One region of the Pseudomonas monachiensis genome, then DNA from elsewhere that is predicted to be linked to it. Evidence: riboswitches for the same ligand, from Rfam matches in the RefSeq annotation. Region 1 holds a riboswitch; the other holds the start of a gene.

Region 1 (8,815 bases):
AAGGCCATGACGAAGGGCCGGGATGATAGCAAACCTGTGCGCTTTTGGAGCATGACTCGAATTTGCATGAATATCGTTCATGTTGGTAAGGATGACAGACCGGTAGAATCGCGGCGTTTTTTCAGGATTCAGGACCAGGGACATGTCGTATCGCTTCGTCATCGGCACATTGTTGTTGTGTTTAAGCTGGGGCGCTCTGGCGCAAGGCCCGGTGATTCCCACTGCCATTTCACCTGCTATTTCCTATAGCCGTGACATTCAACCGATCTTCACTGAAAAGTGCGTGGCCTGCCACGCCTGCTACGACGCCGCCTGTCAGCTCAACCTGGGCAGCGGTGAGGGCGCGGCACGTGGCGCAACCAAAGTCCCGGTCTACGACGGTGACCGTCGTCAGGCGGTTGCACCGACCCGACTGTTCTATGACGCTTCCGGCAAACAGGCCTGGCAGCAAAAGGGCTTTTATTCGGTACTCGATACCCAGGGCAGCCAGGCTGCACTGATGGCGCGGATGCTGGAGCTTGGCCACAAGACTCCGTTGCAACCCAACGCGAAGTTGCCGGAAGACATCGTCCTGGGCCTGAATCGGGAAGACATGTGTGCCATGCCCGGGGAGTTCGACGGCTACGCCGCCAGGCATCCAAAAGAGGGCATGCCGCTGGCAGTGACCGGCCTGACCGACCAGCAGTACCAGACGCTGCAGCGCTGGCTGGCGGCAGGCGCGCCGATCGATCAGCTGGCGCTGGCGCCCAGCGCCAGGGAAGCCTTGCAGGTGGTGCAATGGGAAAACCTGCTCAATGCGCCGGGCGCCCGGGAAAGCCTGGTGGGGCGCTGGCTGTTCGAGCACTGGTTCCTCGCCCATCTCTACTTCAAGGACGGCGAGCCTGGGCATTTCTTCCAGTGGGTGCGTTCGCGCACCCCGACCGGCCAGCCGATTGACCTGATCAACACCCGTCGCCCGAACGATGATCCGGGCACGCAGTTCTACTATCGCTTGTGGCCGGTGCAGGGCGTGATCGTGCACAAGACCCACATCACCTATGCGCTGAGTCCGGCGAAACTGGCGCGGGTCAAGAGCCTGTTCTACAGCGGCAACTGGCAGGTCGACGCATTGCCGGGCTATGGACCGCAGAGCCGGGCCAACCCGTTTGCCACCTTCGAAGCGATTCCGGCCCAGGCGCGCTATCAGTTCATGCTCGATAACGCCGAGTACTTCGTGCGCACCTTTATCCGTGGGCCAGTGTGTCGCGGTCAGATCGCCACGGACGTGATCCGCGATAATTTCTGGGCGCTGTTCCAGGCGCCCGAGCACGACCTGTATGTCACCGATCCGAATTATCGCGGGCAAGCCACGCCGTTGCTGGCCATGCCGGGGCAGAACGATGATGTCGGCAGCGTCCTCAGCCTGTGGCACGACTACCGTGACAAGCGAAATGAATACGAAGCCTTGCGCCGGGACAGCTACGCCGATGAGCCCGCGCCAAGCTGGTCGACCCTCTGGGCCGGCAACGACAATGCGTTGCTGAGTATCTTCCGCCATTTCGACAGTGCTTCAGTGACCAAGGGTCTGATCGGCGAGGTGCCGCAAACCGTATGGCTGTTCGACTATCCGCTGCTGGAACGCACCTACTATCAATTGGCGGTGAACTTCGATGTGTTCGGCAACCTGTCCCACCAGGCCCAGACGCGCTTGTATTTCGACCTGATCCGCAACGGCGCCGAGCAGAATTTCCTGCGCCTGATGCCCGCCGATTCCCGGGATGACTACCTGGACGACTGGTATCAAAACAGTGGCAAATTCAAGATGTGGCTCGACTACGAGACCATCGATGACGACAAGCCGACCGCGCTGAAGCTGAACCCGGCTGATCCCAAGCGTGACTTTGCCAATCAGCTGCTGGCCCGATACGGCGACCTTAATGCCAGGCCCGACCCGATCAATCGCTGCGACGGCGCCTATTGTTCACGGCCGAACATCGACCCGGACCTGCAAAGTGCCGAGCAGGCGCTCAGTCGCCTGACTTCGCGTCCGGCTGCGGGGCTGAAGGTCATCGACCTGTTGCCGGAAGCCACTATGCTGCGTATCGAAACCAGCAGCGGCAAGCGTGAGGTCTACAGCCTGCTGCGTAACCGTGCCCATAGCAACGTGGCGTTTTTGCTCGGTGAATCACTGCGTTACCAACCGGGGCTCGACACCCTGACGATTTTCCCGGGTGTGCTCAGCAGCTACCCGAACTTCATGTTCAACATCCCGGCCGGGCAAGTGCCGGCGTTTGTGGATGCGATGGAACGCGCCAAGGACACCGACAGCTTCGAGAAAATCGTCGAACGTTGGGGAGTACGTCGCAGTCATCCGCAATTCTGGTTCTATTTCCATGATCTGAGCCGCTACATCCAGGAAAACGATCCGGTGGAAGAGGGCGTGCTGGACATGAACCGCTACGAGAACCTTTGAACCACTGGGCCCTCCTGTAGGAGCTGCCGCAGGCTGCGATCTTTTGATCTAAAAAACAAATCAAGAGATCGCAGCCTGCGGCAGCTCCTACAGGGAGAGATCATCGGGATCTTTTCCCGACAAAAATACTAGGACTTTGTCCGGCGCGTTGATTGGCGTAAACTGCGCCCAAGCCTGCGAGGAGTTTCCATGACCGCTATTACCATCACTGACGCCGCCCACGATTACCTGGCTGATCTGCTCTCCAAGCAGAACACCCCGGGCATCGGCATTCGCGTCTTCATCACCCAGCCTGGCACCCAGTACGCCGAAACCTGCATTGCCTACTGCAAGCCGGGCGAAGAAAAACCCGAAGACACCGCGCTGGGGCTCAAAAGCTTCACCGCGTACATCGACCACTTCAGCGAAGCTTTCCTGGACGATGCCGTTGTCGACTACGCCACCGACCGCATGGGCGGCCAGCTGACCATCAAGGCGCCAAACGCCAAGGTACCGATGGTCAACGCCGACAGCCCGGTCAACGAGCGCATCAACTACTACCTGCAAACCGAGATCAACCCCGGGCTCGCCAGCCACGGCGGTCAGGTCAGCCTGATCGACGTGGTCGAAGACGGCATCGCCGTCCTGCAGTTCGGCGGTGGTTGCCAGGGCTGCGGCCAGGCCGATGTGACGCTGAAGGAAGGCATCGAGCGCACTTTGCTCGAGCGCATCCCTGAGCTCAAGGGTGTTCGCGACGTGACCGACCACACGCAGAAAGAAAACGCCTACTACTAAGTAAGGTGTTCGCTGCGGCATAAAAGACCGCAGCCTTCGGCAGCTCCTACAGGTGTACGCATTCTGTTGTAGGAGCTGCCGAAGGCTGCGATCTTTTGATTTTAAGGGCGGTAGAGATGCGCATGCCCCGCGCGATACAGCGACGACTCGCTGAAGTGGTCACTGCCCAGCACCCGTCCCACCAGAATCAACGCCGTACGGCGAAAGCCCTTGGCTTCAACTTTCCCGGCAATATCCTCAAGCGTGCCCACCACCCAATCCTGATCCGGCCAGCTCGCGCGGTGAACCACTGCAATCGGGCAATCGGCGCCGTAATGGGGCAGCAGTTCCTCAACGATCTTCGCCAGGTGATTGACCCCCAAGTGAATCGCCATGGTCGCGCCGTGCTGCGCCAGGCTGGAGAATTCCTCTCCGGGAGGCATGGCGGTTTTGTCGGCGTAACGCGTCAGGATCACGCTTTGCGAAATGTCCGGCAGCGTCAGTTCCGCGCCCAAGAGCGCAGCGCAAGCGGCTGTGGCCGTCACGCCAGGGACGATTTCGAACGCAATGCCCAGCTCACGCAGATAGCGAATCTGCTCGCCAATGGCGCCATACAGGCTCGGATCGCCGGAGTGCACCCGGGCCACATCCTGGCCCTTGGCGTGGGCGCTCTTGATCAGGTCGATGATCTGTTCCAGGTGCAGTTCGGCGCTGTTGACCACCTGTTCGGCACAGTGACCTTCCAGCACGGCGGCAGGCACCAGGGAGCCGGCATAAATGATCACCGGACAGCTGCGAATCAGCCGCTGGCCCTTGACGGTAATCAGTTCGGGGTCGCCGGGACCTGCGCCAATGAAGTAGACGGTCATCGTCGGTTCCTGTGGGGAAAAAAAGGGGCTGAACAGGGCTTCAGATGAAGAATGTTCATGATCAAAGGCGGGGATTATCGGTTTTTTACGCAGCGCCAGCCAATGCCAGGGTTGCCTGGGCATATTTTTGTCGTGGAATCAGCAGCTTTGCCGGGGCCTGGGCCAATTGTTCCGCCAGCGCCAGGGCGGCGCTTTCCGCCACGCCGTAGCAACCGGTGCGTTCAAAGGCTATTTGCGATTGATGACTGAGTTGCGGTTCATAAGCGGCCAGTTGTTCACTGCTGAAATACATCAGTTCCAGGCCAAGCTGCTGAGCCAGTTCGATCAGCGCAGGTTCGTCGCGCTTCAAATCGATGCTGGCCAGTGCCTTGATTGCATGCAGGGGAATTTGATGCGCGGCCAACGCCTGGTCGAGCAGCGCTCGCAACGTGCTGACAGGGCAGCCTCGCTGGCAGCCCAGGCCGACCACCAGGGTCGGCGCTGTGCTGATATCCGTCATGCGTGGTATTGACCATCGCTTTTGCGACGGAACAACCAGGCGCTGATCAGGCCCAGGGCCAGCCAGAACGCCACGTTGGTCAGTTGCGAAGCGATTTTGAACTGGGTTTCCAGCGCCTCTGGAGCGAGCATCGAATGCACTTGCGGTTGCGGTGCGCCAATCACATGGGGAACGGCGAGGATCGCCGCACCGAGGACTTTCATCAGCCAGTGACGGCTGAACACGATCAGCGCGATACCGACGGCGGTGGAGGCGGCGGTACCGATCCACCACAGTTGCCGTTGTGCCAGGTCGGCCGCGGCAGTGCCTGGCAATTCAGGCGGCAGGCCGAGGGTCGGCGCGAGCACGAAGGTCGCGTAACCGGCCAGGCCCCAGAGCAGGCCCTGCGAGGTTTTGGTCGGCGCACGCAAGGTGTACAGACCGGCCAGCATCAGGGCGAAACCGACGGCCACCACCAGGTTGCCACCGGTGGTCGACAGCACGCGCTGCCAGCCATCTTCCGGCTCCCAGGCTTGTGCATCGTGGGTGTGGGCAGCCATCGCACCGTCGGCGTGTTCATGCACTTCAACAGCGGCCGGTTCGGATTTTTCGTAGGTCTCGGCCTGCAAAATCAGCGGGGCGACCCAGAAGCTTTGCAGCAGCGTCAGCAACAGGGCGGCCAGCAACCCGGTGAAACCTGCGGTTTGCGCAATACGCTTGATCATGTCGACAGCTCTCAATGGCACGGAAACGCGGAGCTGTGGCGGGTATCGTGGGCGGCATTGTGCACCGCTTCGATGTGCGAGAAACCGGCAAAATACACAAGGCACGCGCCCAGGATCGACGCGCAGACGGCAACGGTCAGACGTTGGGTCAGGGTTGAGGTGGTGCTCGCGGCTGTGTGTTCGGCGCTGCTGATGATCGACATGGCGTTTCCCTCTGGTCTGTCAGCGGGGAATAAGAGCGCATGCAAAAACCCGCGCGACCAGGCGCGCAAGGTTTCGAACAGCGCCCGCCCACCGCGGGTTTGTTGGTTCAGTGACCGTACTGGTCACTTTGTGTTGCGGGCCGGTCTCCGGGCTCACGAGGGGCGAAGGCTTGCGCCTGAACCTGAAAACGTCACCTTCCCATGCCGCAGTGGCACAGTGGATCTGACGCTTCGCTCGCTTACCGTTGCGGGGGCAGCACCGGACTGACATGGCTTAAGAGTAAAGCACATGATTCACCGGTTTCCCGTTTCACCCTGTGAAGGGCACCCGTAACAAGGCGTGTAGGAGAGCATGGGCGGGGGTTGGGCGTCAATTGGCAAGGGTTCTCACTTGAGACTGAATGATGCTCGGCTCTTTGTAGGAGCTGCCGAAGGCTCGGGCCGCGTTCGGACGATCTTTTGATCTTGTTTTTAAAAGGGAAATCAAAGGATCGCAGCCTTCGGCAGCTCCTACAGTGATTGACCGGTCTTCCCACCATGCGTAGCCTTGCGCTTTCGAGGTTCTTCGGCATTTGCCGAAGCTAAGAAGGGAACGCGGTCGATGCCGCGGCTGCCCCCGCAACTGTGAACGGTGATGTTCGTTGCCACGCCACTGCAGGCTCAATCCATGAGGCCGGCGGGAAGGCGCAGCGAATGCCAGGCTCAAGGCCGGCACACCGTCAGCCAGGAGACCTGCCTCGTCACAGATTCTCACTTTCAACCGGGCGGGGTGATCCGGTGGCGAACTCTTCAGGCACGCGTGTCCGCGTTGCCGGTCGTCGTCCCGTATGCCCGCCACATTAGCCATAGGGCATCCGATGAAAACACTGGCCAAACTCCCCGTCACCATCGTTACCGGCTTTCTCGGCTCGGGCAAGACCACGCTGCTGCGGCACATGCTCGATAACGCCCAGGGTCGCCGCATCGCGGTGATCGTCAACGAATTTGGCGAGCTGGGCATCGACGGTGAAATCCTCAAGCAGTGCTCCATCGGTTGCACCGAAGAAGAAGCCAACGGCCGTGTCTATGAGCTGGCCAACGGCTGCCTGTGCTGCACCGTCCAGGAAGAATTCTTCCCGGTGATGCGCGAACTGGTGGCCCGTCGCGGCGATCTGGACCACATTCTCATCGAAACGTCCGGTCTGGCGCTGCCAAAGCCGCTGGTGCAGGCCTTCCAGTGGCCGGAAATCCGCAGTGCCTGCACGGTGGATGCAGTGATCACCGTGGTCGACAGCCCGGCCGTGGCCGCCGGCACCTTCGCCGCGTTCCCGGATCAGGTCGACGCCCAGCGCAAGCTCGACCCGAACCTGGACCACGAATCGCCGCTGCACGAACTGTTCGCCGACCAACTGGCAAGTGCTGACCTGGTGATCCTCAACAAAGCCGACCTGATCAACCCGGCGGACCTGGCCCGCGTGCGCCTGGAAGTCGCCGAGGAATTGCCGCCGGCGGTGAAAATCATCGAAGCCAGCAGTGGTCGCCTGCCGCTGGACGTGCTGATCGGCCTGGGTGCCGGCTCCGAAGAACACATCGACAGCCGTCACAGTCACCACGACCATCATCACGATGGCGACGACGATCATGATGACCACGATCACGACGCCTTCGATTCGATCTCCATCGAACTGCCGCAAGCCGACGAAAGCCTGCTGCTGGACGCGCTGACCCAGTTGGTGGTCCAGCACGGCATCCTGCGGGTCAAGGGTTTTGCGGCGATTCCGAACAAGCCGATGCGCCTGCTGATCCAGGGCGTGGGCACGCGTTTCGACAAGCATTTCGACCGCCAGTGGGGTGCTGAAGAAGCGCGCGTCACCCGCCTGGTGCTGATCGGCCAGGAACTGGACGCCGCTGTTCTCCAAGCGCAATTGCGCGCCGCGCTCAGCGTGTAAGCCCATGCACCTGCTCAGGACCCAGCCCGGCGGTTTCGTGTCGGATGACAACATTGCCGACCTCGGACAAACCCCCGCCGAACTGGTGGTCCTGTGCAGCGGCGATTCCAGCCTGGCGCTGCTCGCCGAAGCGGCGCAGCAGTTGCCCGACGATTACCCGAGCGTACGCTTGGCCAACCCGATGCAGGTGCAGAACCATGCCTCGGTCGATTTGTACGTCGATGAAGTGCTGCGTCACGCCAGGGTGATCCTGATTTCGCTGCACGGCGGCATCGCCTATTGGCGTTACGGCATCGAGCGCCTGGTCGAACTGTCGCAGCGTGGTGTGCAGGTGATTCTGGTGCCGGGTGATGATCGTCCGGACCCGGAGCTCAGTGACCTGAGCACCGTCGGTGCTGAGGATCGCGACCGGCTCTGGCAGTTTCTGCGCCAGGGCGGCATGGGCAACGCCCTGGATTTCTTCCGCTGCCTGGCCAACCGCTGGCTGGCCCGTGATTACACCTGGGGCGAGCCGCAAACCCTGCCGCGCACGGCGATCTACCATCCGCACAAACACCACGCTGCACTGAGCGACTGGCAAGCCGACTGGCACACCGATCAACCGGTGGCGGCGGTGCTGTTTTACCGATCGCATTTGCAGGCGGCGAACACCGCTTTCATTGATGTTTTTTGCCAGCGCTTGCAGGCGGCGGGGTTGAATCCGTTGCCGATCGCGCTGGCCAGCCTGAAAGAGCCTGGTTGCCTTGGCGTGGTCGAGGACTGGCTGGATGAGGCCAGCGTCTCGGTGATCCTGAACACCACGGGTTTCGCCCAGTCCAGCCCCGAAGCACCCCATCTGCGCCCGTTTCGCCGCAATATTGCGGTGATCCAGGCGATTTGCGCCCAGGACAACGAGCCCGGTTGGCGCGCCAGCGAACAGGGACTTGGCCCTCGTGATCTGGCGATGCATATCGCGTTGCCTGAGCTGGATGGACGCATCATCAGCCGCCCGATCAGTTTCAAGGACCTGGCATGGCGCAGTGAGCGCAGCCAGTCGGATGTTGTTTGCTACCGGCCACAACCGGAGCGCATGGATTTCGTGGCCGAGCTGGCGCGGCGCTGGGTCGATCTGGGACGGGTACCTAATGCGGAAAAACGCATTGCCTTGATTCTCGCCAATTACCCGACCCGCGATGGTCGCATCGGTAATGGCGTCGGTCTCGACACCCCGGCCGCCGCGCTGAATATCCTGCGGGCGCTGCATGCCGAAGGTTATCCGTTACCGGCCCAATTGCCCGACAGTGGCACCGCGCTGATCCAGCAGTTGCTGGGCGGCGTCAGCAACGATCTCGAGACCCTCGACCTGCGTCCGTGCCAGCAAAGCCTGGGAATGGATGACTATCTGGCGATGTTCAACGCACTGCCCGA
Region 2 (8,815 bases), 950 kb from region 1:
GGTTTTCCTTGGCAAAATCGTCGAACGCCTGCGCCAGTCGTACCCAGGCGATCTCGTCACCGGGCAAGCCGAATCGCAGGCTGCTGTTGTGCGTGAACAACCGCAGGAGAATGCCGCGCCGGGCCATGAACTCATGCAGTGCTTCGGCGCGCTCGGTGATCAGCCACTGGAACAGCGCGCAACCACCCTGGGGCTCCAAGTCGTGTTGCGCCAGCAACGACGCAAGGCGCTCGCTGGCCTCTTCGGTGCGCAGCCGTTGCGCCGTTTGCGCCTCGGTATCGCGCAGGCAGGCCTGGCCCACGACCCGGGTTGCCCCGCTCACGGCCCAGGGCCCCACTTGTTCTGCCAGCAACTTGAGCAACTTGCGCTCGGCCAGCACAAACCCCAGGCGCACACCGGCCAGGCCGAAAAACTTGCCGAAGGAACGCAAGACAACCAGCCCGACTTGATGGGCAAACGGCGCCAGGCTCAGTTGCGGCGTGTTATCCATGAACGCTTCGTCCACCACCAGCCAGCCACCGCGCTGGGCCAGTCGCGTGTGCCAGTCGAGCAGGCGACTGGGGGTGAGGCTCAGGCCCGTGGGGTTATTCGGATTGACCACCACCAGCACGTCGAAACTGTCGATAAAGAAGTCGACTTCCTGCTCCAGCACTTCACGCACGATGTAGCCGTTGCGACGCCACGCTTCGGCGTGCTCGGCGTAACACGGCGACAACACGCCGACCTTGCCCGCCCGACGCAAGCGCGGCAGCAGTTGAATCGCCATTTGCGAGCCGGCCACCGGCAATGCCTGCAAGGTGCCGTAGTAATCACAGGCGGCCTGCTCCAGGCCATCGTCCGCCTCCGGCAAACGGGCCCAGGCTCGCAGCGGAATATCCGGCACCGGGAACGACCAGGGCGCAAGGCCCGTGGACAGGTCCAGCCAGTCGGCTTCATCTATGCCGTATTCGAGCGCCGCCTTGCGCAGTCGCCCACCGTGTTCAAGCATAAAATTCGGCCCCCAGGCAGAGAATCAGCAGCCACAACCATACCCCGCGCTGGACCAATTGCCAGCCCCGGTCGATGGAGTCGGCATCCGCCGGCACACCTTCGCCCAACTGCGGACGCTGATGCAGTTCGCCGTGATAAATCGCCGCCCCACCCAACTCGACGCCAAGGGCACCCGCCCCTGCCGCCATCACCGGGCCGGCGTTCGGGCTGTCCCAGGTCGGGCCCTGGCTGCGCCAGCATTTCAACGCCAGCCGGGTTTTGCCCAGCAGCGCGTAAGTCAGCGCCACCAGGCGCGCAGGAATGTAATTGAGCAGGTCGTCGACCTTCGCCGCCGCCCAGCCGAAGCGTTCGAAGCGCTCATTGCGATAACCCCACATCGCATCCAGCGTATTACTCAGGCGGTAGAGCACCACGCCCGGCGCACCCGCCACGGCAAACCAGAACAACGCCGCGAATACCGCATCGCTACCGTTCTCCAGCACCGACTCGGTAGCGGCACGGGCGACTTCGGTTTCATCCAGATCACTGGTTTTACGGCTGACCAGATAACTCACGCGCTTGCGTGCTTCATCAAGATCACCGCCACGCAGGGCCCTGGCCACAGGCTCGACGTGCTCACCGAGGCTGCGCATGCCGAGGGCGCAATAGAGCGCGAGAATCTCGACGATCCAGCCGACATAAGGCGCCCAGGAAAAGGCCGTGGCCAACAGCGTCAGCGGCACCACGGCGATCACCCACGCGGTGACGCCATGACTGCGCCAGCCGCGACCGCCACCGTTGAAACGTTGTTCGATGCGCTCGGCAAAACGGCCGAACGCCACCAGCGGATGCCAGCGTTTGGGTTCACCCAGCAGCGCATCCAGCGCAACCGCGGCGACGCTCAACAACGCCACACTCATTGACTCACTCCCCAATAATTTTCGTACAGCAATTCATGTAGCGGACGCGCCTGTGCCCAGCCTTCGAGCACCAGCATCGGCGCCGGGTAAAACTCCTTCACCGGTCCCAGGCACAGCACCGCCAGCGGCTTGGCACCAGGAGGCAACCTCAACAGGTCCGCCAGCGCCCGGGGTTCGAACAGCGACACCCAGCCCATGCCCAGCCCTTCGGCGCGGGACGCCAACCACAGGTTCTGGATCGCGCAGGACAACGAAGCCATGTCCATTTCCGGTAGCGTGCGGCGGCCGAAGATATGCTGCTCACGGTCGTCCATCAGTGCGGCGACCAGTACCTCGGCGCAATCGTTGATGCCTTCGACCTTGAGCTTCATGAACTCATCGCTGCGCTCGCCGAGGGCTTCGGCGGTGCGGATGCGCTCTTCTTCCACCAGGGCCTGGATTTGCCCGCGCAAGGCACGATCGCTGATGCGAATGAAGCGCCAGGGCTGCATCAGGCCGACACTGGGTGCCTGGTGTGCGGCCTCGAGCAGGTGCCGCAGCAATTCGGGCTCGACGGTGCCGCCGCTGAAGTGGCGCATGTCGCGGCGCTCGGCGATGGCACGATAGACCGCCGCGCGTTCGGCTTCAGAGAATGCGTTGTCGCTCATGGCCTCTTCGCGAGCAAGCCCGCTCCCACATTTGAAGGTGACCGGCCTGAAGAAACGCAATCCCCTGTGGGAGCGGCGGTGCGACGATTCGACTTGCTCGCGAAGGCAGCTTCAAGGTCCGGCGCAAACAACGCGGCAATCGCCGAGGGATTGGACGGAAAATAAAAATGCACATAAGAGGCTGTCATCCGCCCTTCACGGTAGACCGCCTCCGCTCCGCGCCCGCCGTTAGGGCTCAAGCCACGGGCAATCGGCGTCAGTTCAGTGGTGGTCAGCGAATGGTGATAGGTGTGCCCGCGCAGCGAACCCTCCGGCAATTCCACCGCCTGCAACGCCAGCGCCGCCAGACGCTTTTGCATGACCGCATCACCGGCCAGCAAGCCAACCAGTTCGGCGCGAGTGCCCTCGACATCGGTCAGGGAATCGAGCAGGTACAGCATGCCGCCACACTCGGCGAGCAAAGGCTTGCCAGCTCGGTGATGGGCGCGGATCGCGTCGAGCATCGCGGTGTTTTGCGCCAGCGCAACATGGTGCAGTTCCGGGTAACCACCCGGCAGATACAGGCTGTCCGCCTCCGGCAACACTCGGTCGCGGATCGGCGAGAAGAACGACAACTCGGCGCCCATCGCCCGCAGCAGATCCAGGCTCGCGCCGTAGGTGAACGCAAAGGCTTCATCCCGGGCGACGGCAATGCGCACACCAGCGAGCAGCGGTTCGGCCGCAATGACATCAGGAGCAGCGAACTCGACCGCCGGCGGCAGCGCGACCTCGCAACTGCTGGCCAGGGCATCGGCGGCCGCATCCAGACGCAGATCAAGATCGTTCAGCTCACTGGCCTGCACCAGCCCCAGGTGCCGGCTCGGCAATTCGATCCCGGTTTCCCGGGACAGCGCGCCGTACCAGCGCAAACCTTCAGTCAGGCTACCTTCGAGCAGTTGCGCGTGGCGCAGCGTGCCGACACGATTGGCCAGCACGCCGGCGAACGGCAAGTCCGGCTGATAACGCGCCAGCCCCAGGGCCAATGCGCCAAAGGTCTGGGCCATGGCGGTGCCATCGATCACCCCCAGCACCGGCACACCGAAATGCCGCGCCAGGTCGGCGCTCGACGGCGTACCGTCGAACAGCCCCATGACGCCTTCGATCAGGATCAGGTCGGCTTCAGCGGCGGCTTCCCACAGCAACCGGCGACTCTCCTGCTCGCCGACCATCCACATGTCCAGCTGATACACCGGCGCACCGCTGGCGCGTTCGAGGATCATCGGATCGAGAAAGTCGGGGCCGCACTTGAACACACGGACCTTGCGCCCCTGATTGCGATGCAATCGGGCCAGTGCCGCGGTGACGGTGGTCTTGCCCTGGCCAGAGGCCGGCGCGGCAATCAGTACTGCCGGACAGTGTCGAGGCTGACTCACAACTCGACGCCTTTCTGCGCTTTGATCCCGGCCTGAAAGGCGTGCTTGATCACGCCCATTTCGGTGACGGTGTCGGCCATTTCGATCATTTCCGGCTTCGCGGCGCGACCGGTGACCACCACGTGTTGCATCGGTGGTCGGGCCTGCAAATCACTGAGCACTTGATCGAGATCGAGGTAGCCGTGCTTGAGGGCGATGTTCAGCTCATCGAGCACCACCAGGCCGATGGACGGATCGCGCAGCAATTGCTGCGACACCGACCAGGCGGCTTCGGCGGCGGCGATGTCGCGCTGGCGATCCTGGGTTTCCCAGGTAAAGCCTTCGCCCATCACATGAAAGCGCACCTGCTCGGGAAAGCGCCGGAAGAACAACTCTTCGCCCGTGCTGTTGCGGCCCTTGATGAATTGCACCACGCCGCATTGCATGCCGTGCCCCATGGCGCGGGCAAGCATGCCGAAAGCCGAACTGCTCTTGCCCTTGCCGTTGCCGGTCAGCACCAGCAGCAGGCCACACTCGTTCGGGGAATTGGCGATGCGCTCGTCGATCACGGCTTTTTTGCGCTGCATGCGCGCCAGGTGGCGTTCGTCACGATCGGGGGTATCAGTCATGGGGGAGCTCTCCGTTGAGGCAGGAATAACGGCGGGCAGGCACAAGAATAGAAGGCAACAAAGCCTGGCATCGCCCACCGTGATGCCGCTGGATGAATCAGGCCGGTCTCCGGGCTCATGAGTGGCGCGGGGCCGGACTGTGCGCCTTCCCGCATCGATTCGACACAGTGGCATCACACACAGTTTTCACTCATTTACCGTTGCGGGGGCAGCGCCGGAATTGCGGGCCTTCGACCAACAGAAGGACCCACTCACCGGCTTCCCTGTTTCACTCTGTCGACCCAAGCCACAGAGCACCTGAAACAAGCCGCGAAGGTTAGAGGGTTGGGGGTGGAGCGTCAATTAAAGCCGGGAGGCCATCGGCCGAATAACTGCCATCAATCAATAAACTGACGTCAATCTTGTGCCACGCTCCCAGCAGTGATATCAAAGAGCCACAATCTCACAACACAACAACAAGGGTGAGCCCATGCAAGGCATGATCATCAGTAATCCAAAGCTGGAATTCCTGCGTCCGGTGCTCGAACACTGGTTCGAATGCATCGACCGTTACAACGCCGTCCGCGGCGATGGCGACACACCGTACTGGCACGACGAAAAGGCCAATCTCGGACTGCTGTCCGCCGCCGCCTGGATGGCCGAGATGGTCACGCTGCAACAGACGCCCACCCGCAAGCAGACAGAAGAAGGCGAACGCAACAGCCGCGCCGACCTGCTCCTGGCCTCCTCCGAAACCCGCGCCTACATCCAGACCAGCCAGCGCTGGCCAAGGGTCAACAGCCTCAACCTGTCCCAGGCCCTGCTCGATATCGCCAGCGATGCGAAGCGCCTGAGCCACGCCAGCGACCTGAAACTCGGCTGCCTGTTCGTCGCCCCGCAAAAAGCCCAGCAGGGCGCCACGCCGGAAGAACTCCAGGACATGGTCGACGACCTGCAAAAGGAACACAGCTGCGCTGTCGCCTGGTATTTCCCTTATGCCTATCGCAAGTTGCGCAACGAAGCCGGCAACTATCACCCCGGCATTGCGGTGCTGTTCAAGGAGGCTCGCGGCTGAGGGTTGAACCATCGCACAACAATGCTTCTCTATGATTAGAACAAGGCATTCATAGGGAAGACCAGCATGCGCACGCCCCCGCTCGCTCTCGTTATCGCGCTCTGCGGAGGGCTCGCCGCTTGTGGCGAGACCTCCCGCCTGCAAGTCTCCGATGGCACCGGCCCATCACCCCGACTACCAGAACCCAACAAGACACTGGTTCCGACCGTGAACATCGCCCCGGCCATCGGCTGGCCACAGGGTGCGAAACCCATCGCCGCCACGGGCACGCAAGTGACCGCTTTTGCCGAGGACCTGGATCACCCCCGCTGGCTTTATGTGCTGCCCAATGGCGATGTGCTGGTGGCGGAAACCAATGCACCACCCAAACCCGAAGACGGCAAAGGCATTCGCGGCTGGGTCATGAAGAAAGTCATGGGCCGCGCCGGGGCCAGGGTGCCCAGCGCCAACCGCATCACCTTGCTGCGCGACAAGGACCACGATGGCGTCGCGGAAACCCGCACGGTGTTTCTGCAGAACCTCAACTCGCCCTTCGGCATGACCCTGGTCGGTAATGACCTGTATGTGGCCGACACTGATCGCCTGCTGCGCTTTCACTATGAAAATGGCGATACGCAGATCAAGTCGCCGCCGATCAAGGTGGTCGACCTGCCGGGTGGCCCGCTGAACCACCACTGGACGAAAAACGTCATCGCCAGCATGGATGGCAGCAAGTTGTACGTCACCGTGGGCTCCAACAGCAACGTCGCCGAAAACGGTATGGACAAGGAAGAAGGTCGCGCGGCGATCTGGGAAGTGGATCGCGCCACCGGCCAGCAGCGGATCTTCGCCTCCGGTCTGCGCAACCCCAACGGCATGGCCTGGGAACCGCTCAGTGGCGCGCTGTGGACCGCGGTCAACGAACGGGATGAAATCGGCAGCGACCTGGTTCCGGACTACATCACTTCGGTGAAAGACGGCGCATTCTATGGCTGGCCGTACAGCTACTACGGCCAGCATGTCGATATTCGCGTTGAGCCGCAAAACCCCGACCTGGTGGCCAAGGCGATCGCCCCGGACTACGCCGTCGGCCCGCACACGGCATCACTGGGCCTGACCTTCGCCGAAAACAGCAAGCTGCCACCGCCCTTCACCCAAGGGGCATTCATCGGGCAGCACGGCTCATGGAACCGCAACCCCCACAGCGGCTACAAAGTGATTTTCGTGCCGTTCAGCGCTGGCAAACCTGCCGGAAAGCCCGTTGAAGTGCTCACAGGTTTTCTCAACGACAAGGACCAAGCCATGGGCCGCCCGGTGGGCGTGGTGATCGACCGACAGGGTGACCTGTTGGTGGCTGACGATGTGGGGAACAAGGTGTGGCGGGTTTCGGCTGCCAGGTAACACCATCCCGGATGAACTCAGAACCTGTGGGAGCGAGCTTGTCTCCGGGCGGCGATCCGACGATGAGGCCGGCACATTCAACTTTGATGTTGCCTGACCCACCGCCATCGCGAGCAAGCTCGCTCCCACATTGGATTGGAGTCAGTGCTTACCTTTTGCGGCAAAGGGTCAAACCATCACCAATCGGCAACAACGACAGATCCACCCGCGCATCTTCCTTCAACGCCCGGTTGAGCGCCTGGATCGCCCGGGTGTCCGCGCTCTCGGGATTGGCCTCAAGCACGCGCCCGCTCCACAGGGTGTTATCGAACACCACCAGCCCGCCAGCTCGTAGCAATCCCAGGGCGTGTTCCAGATAAGCCGGATAGTTGGCCTTGTCGGCATCGATGAACACCAGGTCGTACTGCCCGCCCTGCCCTTGCCGCTCAAGTTCGGTGAGGGTGTCCAGCGCCGGGGCCAGTCGCAGGTCAATCCGTTCGGCTAGCCCCGCTTCCTGCCAATAGCGCCGTGCAATGGCGTTGTAGTTGCCAGGGATGTCACAGCAAATCAGCGAACCGTCAGCAGGCAATGCCGCCGCCATGCACAGTGCGCTGTAGCCGGTAAAAGTGCCGACTTCGAGCAAGCGCCTGGCCCCCGTCAGCTTTACCAGCAAAGCTAGAAACTGCCCCTGCTCGGGTGCCACCTGCCAGCGTGCCATCGGCAGCGCCTGGGTCTCATCGCGCAAGCGCTTGAGCAGCGGCGTTTCGCGCAGGGAAACATCGAGCAGGTATTGGTACAGATCGTCGTCGAGATTGAGCGTGCGAGCAGTCATGACCACCAGCTCCGGAAGTTATGGATTGCGCGCCAAATGTTCAGGCTGCAGCACACGCTTGGCGCTCAGGTAAGCCTTTTGCCAATACGCCTTGGACAGGCTGTCGAGCTTCACGGTGCCACCGGTGGCCGGCGCGTGGACGAAACGCCCTTCTCCCACGTAGATGCCGGCATGACTGACCTGGGAACCGCCATTGGTGGCGAAGAACAGCAGGTCGCCGGTCTGCAAGCCTTCCTTGCCCACATTCGCCGCTTGCATGGAGATCATCTCGCGCGTGGTGCGCGGCAAGGCAATGCCGGCGACATCGCGGTACACGTAAGCGATCAGGCCGCTGCAATCAAACCCGGAATCCGGTGTGTTGCCACCCCAGCGATAAGGCGTGCCCACCAGCCCAAGGGCGCGAAACAGCACGTCTTCCGCTTCGGGCGAAAACGCTTGTGACGAGCCAAATACGATGGGAGCACGAACCACCGGCGCAGGAGGCGGTGTGCGACTGGCGCAGGCACTGAGCAGCGCTGCGAAGAACATGATTGCGAGGCGGGCCGACGTCGTCATAAGCAGAACATCCTGATCTGGCTGCGGCTTTTTCTGCGGAGAGCGCAGAAAAGAAAACCGCCTGCGTTGGACGCAGGCGGTTTGCCATCATTTGTAGATCAAGATTCTAGCGGCTACACGACAAACTTCAAGTAAGACTTTAAGTTCGCCTTACAAATTGTCCGCTTATTTGCGTGCAGTGACGATTGGCGATGCGTTAGGTGCCATTGCCAGGGCGCGCTTGGCTTCGATGAAGGTCTTGCTCCAGTAGCTGTCGCCCAGGCTATCGATACGCACACCACCGCTGCGGCGGCTGCTGGAGTGGATGAACTGGTTGTCGCCCAGGTAGATCCCGGCGTGACTGACGCGACCACGACGACCGTTGGTTGCGAAGAACAGCAGGTCGCCCGGTTCAAGCTTGCTGCGCGAGACCAGCGGAGCGTCCACGTTGATCATTTCGCGGGTGGAGCGTGGCAGGTT

The links. A riboswitch is a leader RNA that binds a small molecule or an ion and turns the genes downstream of it on or off. The one in region 1 is predicted to bind cobalamin.
Region 2: another riboswitch for cobalamin. It lies ahead of cobO (cob(I)yrinic acid a,c-diamide adenosyltransferase); the one in region 1 lies ahead of ACMDB8_RS11940 (CbtB domain-containing protein).

Annotation. Positions count from the first base shown of each region.
Region 1 is NZ_CP178857.1:2,645,994-2,654,808, forward strand. It holds gene ACMDB8_RS11915 (fatty acid cis/trans isomerase) at 143-2,452, shown strand; gene nfuA (Fe-S biogenesis protein NfuA) at 2,642-3,226, shown strand; gene cobM (precorrin-4 C(11)-methyltransferase) at 3,328-4,074, opposite strand; gene ACMDB8_RS11930 (cobalamin biosynthesis protein) at 4,160-4,573, opposite strand; gene ACMDB8_RS11935 (CbtA family protein) at 4,570-5,277, opposite strand; gene ACMDB8_RS11940 (CbtB domain-containing protein) at 5,289-5,480, opposite strand; cobalamin riboswitch at 5,602-5,827, opposite strand; cobalamin riboswitch at 6,022-6,234, shown strand; gene cobW (cobalamin biosynthesis protein CobW) at 6,338-7,408, shown strand; gene cobN (cobaltochelatase subunit CobN) at 7,413-8,815, shown strand, end outside.
Region 2 is NZ_CP178857.1:1,695,626-1,704,440, reverse strand. It holds gene cobD (threonine-phosphate decarboxylase CobD) at 1-988, opposite strand, end outside; gene cbiB (adenosylcobinamide-phosphate synthase CbiB) at 981-1,889, opposite strand; gene bluB (5,6-dimethylbenzimidazole synthase) at 1,886-2,536, opposite strand; gene ACMDB8_RS07635 (cobyrinate a,c-diamide synthase) at 2,533-3,948, opposite strand; gene cobO (cob(I)yrinic acid a,c-diamide adenosyltransferase) at 3,945-4,556, opposite strand; cobalamin riboswitch at 4,640-4,872, opposite strand; gene ACMDB8_RS07625 (hypothetical protein) at 5,026-5,610, shown strand; gene ACMDB8_RS07620 (PQQ-dependent sugar dehydrogenase) at 5,677-6,990, shown strand; gene ACMDB8_RS07615 (class I SAM-dependent methyltransferase) at 7,139-7,801, opposite strand; gene ACMDB8_RS07610 (C40 family peptidase) at 7,820-8,356, opposite strand; gene ACMDB8_RS07605 (C40 family peptidase) at 8,522-8,815, opposite strand, start outside.